DNA from 2 places in the Streptomyces sp. NPDC097619 genome. Region 1 is predicted to be linked to the other one. Evidence: predicted binding sites of a transcription regulator. Region 1 holds the regulator's gene; the other holds the start of a gene.
The links. Region 1 encodes HrcA, which represses chaperone genes, less so after heat shock. Its sites were predicted from a motif close to TTNGCACTCNGNNNNNCNGAGTGCNAA; they were not measured.

Region 1 (3,863 bases):
CGACCACCGCGGGCAGGTCGTCCACGCCCTCCAGGTACTCCACGACCACGCCCTCGACGCGCAGGTCGTCGCCCCAGACCTTCTCCACCAGCTCCGCGTCGTGCCGGCCCTCCACATAGATCCGGCCCGCCCGAGCCACCCGCGCCCGGGCGCCCGGCACCGCCAGGGAGCCGGAGGCGGTGAGACGCGGTCCGGCCGGGGCGGCCGGGGCCCGGGAGGGGCGGACCAGGGTGACCGGCACCCCGTCCAGCAGGAAGCCGCGCGGCTCCAGAGGGAAGGCCCGGTGCTTGCCGAAGCGGTCCTCCAGGGTGACGGTGCCGCCCTCGCAGGCCACCACGGCCCCGCAGAAGCCCGTACCGGCCTCCTCGACCACCAGGTCGCGGTCGGCCGCCACCTCGGGGACGGGGCGGGCGGCGCCGCGCTTCCAAGGCGGGGTCAGGTCGGCTGAGTACTCACGCATTCGTACGACAGTAGGGAGAGGGTCCCGGTCAGGCGGGCGACACGCCGAAACGCGCGGCCAGTGTGGCGCGTTGCGCACGGACGAACCCGGCCGACACCACCGCCCCGTGTCCGGGCACGTACAGGGCCTCCTCGCCGCCCAGTGACAGCAGCCGGTCCAGGGCCGCGGGCCACTGCGAGGGAACGGCGTCGGGGCCGGCCTGGGGCTCCCCGGACTCCTCGACCAGGTCCCCGCAGAACACCACCTCCCGCTCCCCGGGCACGAACACCGCGAGGTCGTGGCCGGTGTGCCCGGGGCCCACGTTCGCCAGCAGCACCTGGAGCCCGCCCAGGTCCAGGGTCCACTCCCCGGACACCGGGTGCTTCGGCAGCACGAGCTGTTCCGCGGAGTCCTCGGCGTCGGCCTCCGGCAGGCCGTGCCGCACGGCGTCCTGTCGGAGCACCTCGCGCTCGGAGTCCAGCAGCCCGGCCAGTCCCACCGCGCCGAACACCTCGGCCCCGGAGAAGGCCGCGGCCCCCAGGACATGATCGAAGTGGCCGTGGGTGAATGCGATATGGGTCACGTGCCGACCGGTCAGCCGCTCCGCCTGCCCGCGGATCCCGGCGCCCTCCCGGACGCTCGACCCCGGGTCGACCAGCAGCACCGAACGCTCGCCCACCACCAGTCCCACGGTGCAGTCCCACCCCGGGAGCCTGCGCCGGCCGACCCGTCCGGTCAGCCGTTCCCAGCCCGCCTCTTCCCAACGCACGTCCATGCCGCGACGCTACCCTGACGGGCGCGGCCGAGCCGCCCTTGCTAGGGGTGTACCTCCCCGCCGTACACTGACCGGGGGTTCTCTGGCACTCGTCAGCGCCGAGTGCCAACGTGCCGGACCGACAGGGGGCCGGTGCGACCGGGGGCGACCCGGACCGGGATCACAAGCTGGAGGTGCGCGCGATGCTGAGCGAACGCAGGCTCGAGGTGCTGCGCGCCATCGTCCAGGACTACGTCGGGACCGAGGAGCCGGTCGGCTCCAAGGCGCTCACCGAGCGGCACCGGTTGGGCGTCTCGCCCGCCACCGTGCGCAACGACATGGCGGTGCTGGAGGAGGAGGGCTACATCGCCCAACCCCACACCAGCGCCGGACGCATCCCCACGGACAAGGGCTACCGCCTCTTCGTGGACCGGCTCGCGGGGGTCAAGCCCCTCTCCACCCCGGAGCGGCGGGCCATCCAGAACTTCCTCGACGGGGCCGTGGACCTCGACGACGTGGTCGGCCGCACGGTGCGGCTGCTCGCGCAGTTGACCCGGCAGGTGGCGGTGGTCCAGTACCCCTCGCTCACCCGCTCCACGGTCCGCCACGTCGAACTGCTCGGCCTGGCCCCGGCCCGGCTGATGCTGGTGTTGATCACCGACACCGGGCGGGTCGAACAGCGCATGGTCGACGCGCCCGCGCCCTTCGGCGAGGCCGCCCTGGCCGACCTGCGGGCGCGGCTCAACAGCCGGGTGGTCGGGCGGCGGTTCGCCGACGTCCCCACCCTGGTGCAGGACCTGCCCGAGCAGTTCGAGGTCGAGGACCGCGGCACCGTACAGGTGGTCCTCGCCATCCTGTTGGAGACGCTGGTCGAGGAGACCGAGGAGCGGTTGGTGATCGGGGGGACCGCCAACCTCACCCGCTTCGGGCACGACTTCCCCCTGACGATCAGGCCGGTGCTGGAGGCCTTGGAGGAGCAGGTCGTGCTCCTCCGGTTGCTCGGCGAGGCCAATGAATCGGGCATGACGGTGCGAATCGGACATGAGAACGCCTATGAAGGGCTGAACTCCACGTCCGTCGTGTCGGTCGGCTACGGTTCGGGCGGCGAGGCAGTCGCCAAACTCGGCGTGGTCGGACCGACCCGCATGGACTACCCCGGAACGATGGGAGCGGTACGCGCAGTGGCACGTTACGTCGGACAGATCCTGGCGGAGTCGTAAGTGGCCACGGACTACTACGCCGTACTCGGCGTGCGCCGCGACGCATCGCAGGACGAGATCAAGAAGGCCTTCCGCAAGCTCGCCCGCGAGCTGCACCCGGACGTCAACCCCGATCCCAAGACGCAAGAGCGTTTCAAGGAGATCAACGCGGCGTACGAGGTGCTGTCGGACCCGCAGAAGAAGCAGGTCTACGACCTCGGCGGCGACCCGCTGTCCTCCTCGGGCGGCGGGGGCGCGGGCGGCTTCGGCGCCGGTGGCTTCGGCAACTTCTCGGACATCATGGACGCCTTCTTCGGACAGGCCTCCCAGCGCGGCCCGCGCTCGCGGACCCGCCGCGGCCAGGACGCGATGATCCGGCTGGACCTGGAGCTCGACGAGGCCGCCTTCGGCACCACCAAGGAGATCCAGGTCGACACCGCCGTGGTGTGCACGACCTGCTCCGGTGAGGGCGCCGCGCCCGGCACCTCCGCCCAGACCTGCGACATGTGCCGCGGTCGGGGCGAGGTCTCCCAGGTCACCCGCTCCTTCCTGGGCCAGGTCATGACCTCCCGGCCCTGCCCCCAGTGCCAGGGTTTCGGCACCGTGGTCCCGACCCCGTGCCCCGAGTGCGCGGGCGACGGCCGGGTCCGCTCCCGCCGCACCCTGACCGTCAAGATCCCGGCCGGCGTCGAGAACGGCACCCGGATCCAGCTCGCGGGCGAGGGCGAGGTCGGCCCCGGCGGCGGCCCCGCCGGCGACCTGTACGTGGAGATCCACGAGCTGCCGCACCCGGTGTTCCAGCGCCGCGGGGACGACCTGCACTGCACGGTCACCCTCCCGATGACGGCGGCCGCGCTGGGCACGAAGTGCCCGCTGGAGACCCTGGACGGCATGGAGGAGGTCGACATCCGGCCCGGTACCCAGTCCGGCCAGTCGATCCCGCTGCACGGGCGCGGCGTCACGCACCTGCGCGGCGGCGGCCGCGGCGACCTCATCGTGCACGTCGAGGTCCAGACCCCGGCCAAGCTGGACCCCGCGCAGGAGGACCTGCTGCGCCAGCTCGCCAAGCTCCGCGGCGAGGAACGGCCCATGGGCCAGTTCCAGCCCGGCCAGCAGGGGCTGTTCTCCCGGCTGAAGGACGCCTTCAACGGTCGCTGACGCCGAGTCCGCCCCGGGGCCCCTCGTCGGGGGTCCGGGGTGGTCCCCGGGTGGTGCCGCCGGCCCGGCCGGCAGGGGTTGTTCCCCCGCCTGAGGCACGCCTTCAACGGTCGCCTCCCACGGTCGCCGAGCCGTTTCCGCGCCCGCGGTCCCCGAGTCGGGGTCGCGGGCGCCGGCGCGTTCCGGGCGCCGACTATGCCAGGCGAAAGCACCGATTCGGACGGGGGCGGGCGACGTGGCACGATGCGCTCATGTCCTCCGCACTGAGCGGTCTGTGCCGCTATCCGATCGTGCAGGCGCCCATGGCGGGCGG
Region 2 (3,863 bases), on a different contig from region 1:
CCCTCCAGGCCGGCGTTCTCGGCGATCCAGCGCAGCGGCTCGACCACGGCGCGGCGGACGACCGCGACACCGGTGGCCTCGTCGCCGTCCTTGCCGAGGTTGCCCTCCAGGACCTTGGCGGCGTGGACCAGAGCGGAGCCACCACCGGAGACGATGCCCTCCTCGACCGCGGCGCGGGTCGCGGAGATGGCGTCCTCCAGACGGTGCTTCTTCTCCTTCAGCTCCACCTCGGTGGCGGCGCCGACCTTGATCACGCACACGCCGCCGGCGAGCTTCGCGAGGCGCTCCTGGAGCTTCTCGCGGTCCCAGTCGGAGTCCGTGGCCTCGATCTCGGCCTTGATCTGGTTCACGCGGCCGAGGACGTCCTCGGAGTTGCCCGCGCCGTCCACGATCGTGGTGTCGTCCTTGGAGACGGTCACGCGGCGGGCGGAGCCCAGCACGTCCAGACCGGCCTGGTCGAGCTTGAGGCCGACCTCCTCGGCGATGACGGTGGCACCGGTGAGGGTGGCCATGTCCTGGAGCATCGCCTTGCGGCGGTCACCGAAGCCGGGGGCCTTGACGGCCACGGCGTTGAAGGTGCCACGGATCTTGTTGACCACCAGGGTGGAGAGCGCCTCGCCCTCGACGTCCTCGGCGATGATCAGCAGCGGCTTCGAGCCACCCGCCTGGATGACCTTCTCCAGCAGCGGCAGGAGGTCCTGGATGGAGGAGATCTTGCCCTGGTTGATCAGGATGTACGGGTCGTCGAGGACGGCCTCCATACGCTCCTGGTCCGAGACCATGTACGGCGAGAGGTAGCCCTTGTCGAAGGCCATGCCCTCGGTGAACTCGAGCTCCAGGCCGAAGGTGTTCGACTCCTCGACGGTGATGACGCCGTCCTTGCCGACCTTGTCCATCGCCTCGGCGATGAGCTCGCCGACCTGCTGGTCCTGCGCGGAGAGCGCGGCCACGGCGGCGATGTCGGACTTGTCCTCGATCGGGCGGGCCGTGGCGAGGAGGTCCTCGGAGACGGCCTTGACCGCGGCGTCGATGCCCTTCTTCAGGGAGGCCGGGGAAGCGCCGGCGGCGACGTTGCGCAGGCCCTCGCGGACCAGCGCCTGGGCCAGGACGGTCGCGGTGGTGGTGCCGTCACCCGCGATGTCGTTGGTCTTGGTCGCCACCTCCTTGACGAGCTGGGCGCCCAGGTTCTCGTACGGGTCGTCGAGCTCGACCTCGCGGGCGATCGTGACACCGTCGTTGGTGATGGTGGGGGCGCCGAACTTCTTGTCGATGACGACGTTGCGGCCCTTGGGGCCGATCGTCACCTTGACCGTGTCGGCAAGCTTGTTGACGCCGCGCTCGAGGGCGCGACGGGCGTCCTCGTCGAACTTCAGGATCTTCGCCATGGGAGCGGTTCAGCCCTCTCGAAAAATCTCGGTTTTCAACGAACCGCGCCCCTCGCCGCCCGGCAATCAGCGGGGTGACCAGGGGCGCAGCTCAAAGCAGTCTCTGCTTGGGGTGAATTACTTCTCGACGATCGCGAGCACGTCGCGAGCCGAGAGGACGAGGTACTCCTCGCCGCTGTACTTCACCTCGGTGCCGCCGTACTTGGAGTACAGCACGATGTCGCCGACGTTGACGTCCAGCGGGAGACGCTGGCCGTCCTCGAAGCGACCCGGGCCCACGGCGAGGACGACGCCCTCCTGGGGCTTCTCCTTCGCGGTGTCCGGGATGACCAGGCCGGAGGCCGTGGTCTGCTCGGCGTCGAGCGGCTGGACCACGATGCGGTCCTCAAGCGGCTTGATGGCAACCTTGGAGCTGGCGGTCGTCACGATCCGACCTCCCCCTTCGGAGATCTCACGGGGTTAACTGTCTGAGGTGGCGACCAGGTGGATCCGTCGTCGCGGGTGCCGGACCTGCCCGTCGCTGTGTTGGCACTCACCTGGGGCGAGTGCCAGGCCCGAGACTATTCCGGCGATTAGCACTCGGTCAAGCGGAGTGCCAATCCGGACCGCACGCGCCCCACCGGAACCGCCCCGGAACCCGCCCCCACGACCGCCCCCGCACCCACCACCGGGCCTTTGCCTACCCCCGCCCACGTGCGGATACGCGGGCGGCCCGACCCTCCGGGGGGCCCCGTTCGGGCGATTCAGCCGGTATGTCAGGGTTGGGGCGTGCGGATTCTGGTGGTCGAGGACGAGACGGGTGTGGCCGAGTCGCTGCGGCGCGGTCTCGGTGCCGAGGGGCACTGGGTCGAGACGGCGGCCGACGGGCACCGCGGACTGGAGCTCGCGCTCGGCGGCGGCCCGTACGACCTGGTGGTGCTGGACCTGATGTTGCCCGGCCCGGACGGGCTGGAGATCTGCGCCCGGATGCGGGCCCACGGGGACACCACTCCGGTGCTGATGCTGACCGCCCGGGACGGCGAACGGGACGAGGCCGCGGGCCTGGACCACGGGGCCGACGACTACCTGGCGAAGCCGTTCTCCTTCCTGGTGCTGGCGGCCCGGGTGCGCGCCCTGGGGCGCCGGGCCGGGATCACCGCGCCCGCCCCGCTCCAGGCCGGGGACCTCGTCCTGGACCCGGAGGGCCGGCGCTGCGCCCGCGGCGGCCGGGAGGTGGAGCTGACCGCCCGCGAGGTCGCCGTACTGGCCTGCCTGATGGAGAGCCCGGGGCGGGCCGTCCCCAAGCAGCGGATCCTCGACGAGGTGTGGGACTCCCCCGTCGCCGTGGACCCGAACATCGTCGAGGTCTACGTCTCCTCGCTGCGCAAGAAGATCGACGCGCCCTTCGGCCGCCGCTCCCTGCGCACCGTGCACGGCACCGGCTACCGGATCGCCCCGGACGGCGGCTGAGGGGTGCGCGGGAGGCGGGACCCCGGCCCGGAACCGGAGCGGGGACGGGAACGGGGAGCGGATCGGGGGCGGCAGGGGCGGGATCCGGCCGGCGACGGGCGGGGTTCCCCGCCCCCGTCCGCGCCCCGGTCCGCGCCCCGGCCCGCGTCGCGATCCGCCTCCCGGTCCGCGCCCCGCGCCGGGCGGCGGTCCGCCCGGCGGTCGGTCCGGGCCCGGGCCGCGGTGGCCGCCGCCCTGGCCATGACCGCGGTGCTGACCGCCGGGGGCCTGTGGCTGTACGCCCTGCTGCGGGCCAACATCCTCGACGACACCACGGGCCGCACCGAGCTGGCCGCCCGCAAGACCTCGGCCCAGGTGGACACCGGGGCCCTGCGCGGTCCGGAGCTGCCCGCCCCCGAGGGCGGGGTGGACCTGGTGCTCGTCCTGGGACCGCACGGCCGGGTGCTGGCCTCCGGCGGGAACCTCTCGGCGGCGGCCGGGTTCACGGAGCTGCGTCCCGAGCCGGGGGCGGATTCCGGCCACCGGGTGCTGCCGCCGGTCCGGCCGGGCGGGGAGCGCCGGGCGGTGGTGGTGGTCGCGGCGCGCGCGCCCGGCGGCCCCGCGCCGGCGGAGCGGTACGTGTACGCGATGACGGTGCTCGGGGACGCCGACGGGGCCACGCGCGCGGTGGGGCTGGGGCTGCTCGCCGGGGCCCCGCCGCTGATCGCCTTCGCCGCGGCCCTGGCCTGGGCGGTGACCGGGCACGCCCTGCGGCCCGTCACCGCGATCCGGGCGGGGCTGGCGGCGGTGCCGACGGAGGGGCTGGACCGCCGGGTGCCGGACCCGGGCGGTTCGGACGAGGTGGCGCGGCTGGCCCGGACCGTGAACGCCACCCTGGACCGGTTGGAGGAGGCGGACGCCCGGCAGCGGCAGTTCACCGCGGACGCCTCGCACGAGCTGCGCAGTCCGCTGGCCGCGGTGCGGGCCCGCCTGGAGGTGGCCCTCCGGGACGGGGACCGGGATCCGGACCGGGAGTCGGTGGCGGCGGCG

Region 2: groES (co-chaperone GroES) is a predicted target of HrcA. The motif match lies at 1,958-1,984, and genes of this name have one in related genera.

Annotation. Positions count from the first base shown of each region.
Region 1 covers NZ_JBEOSD010000106.1:22,455-26,317, reverse strand. Annotated here, with positions in the region: gene ABTZ17_RS25285 (DUF3097 domain-containing protein) at 1-460, opposite strand, end outside; gene ABTZ17_RS25280 (MBL fold metallo-hydrolase) at 489-1,214, opposite strand; gene hrcA (heat-inducible transcriptional repressor HrcA) at 1,397-2,413, shown strand; gene dnaJ (molecular chaperone DnaJ) at 2,414-3,550, shown strand; gene ABTZ17_RS25265 (nitronate monooxygenase) at 3,802-3,863, shown strand, end outside.
Region 2 covers NZ_JBEOSD010000008.1:323-4,185, forward strand. Annotated here, with positions in the region: gene groL (chaperonin GroEL) at 1-1,385, opposite strand, end outside; gene groES (co-chaperone GroES) at 1,503-1,811, opposite strand; gene ABTZ17_RS03720 (response regulator transcription factor) at 2,154-2,834, shown strand; gene ABTZ17_RS03725 (sensor histidine kinase) at 3,057-3,863, shown strand, end outside.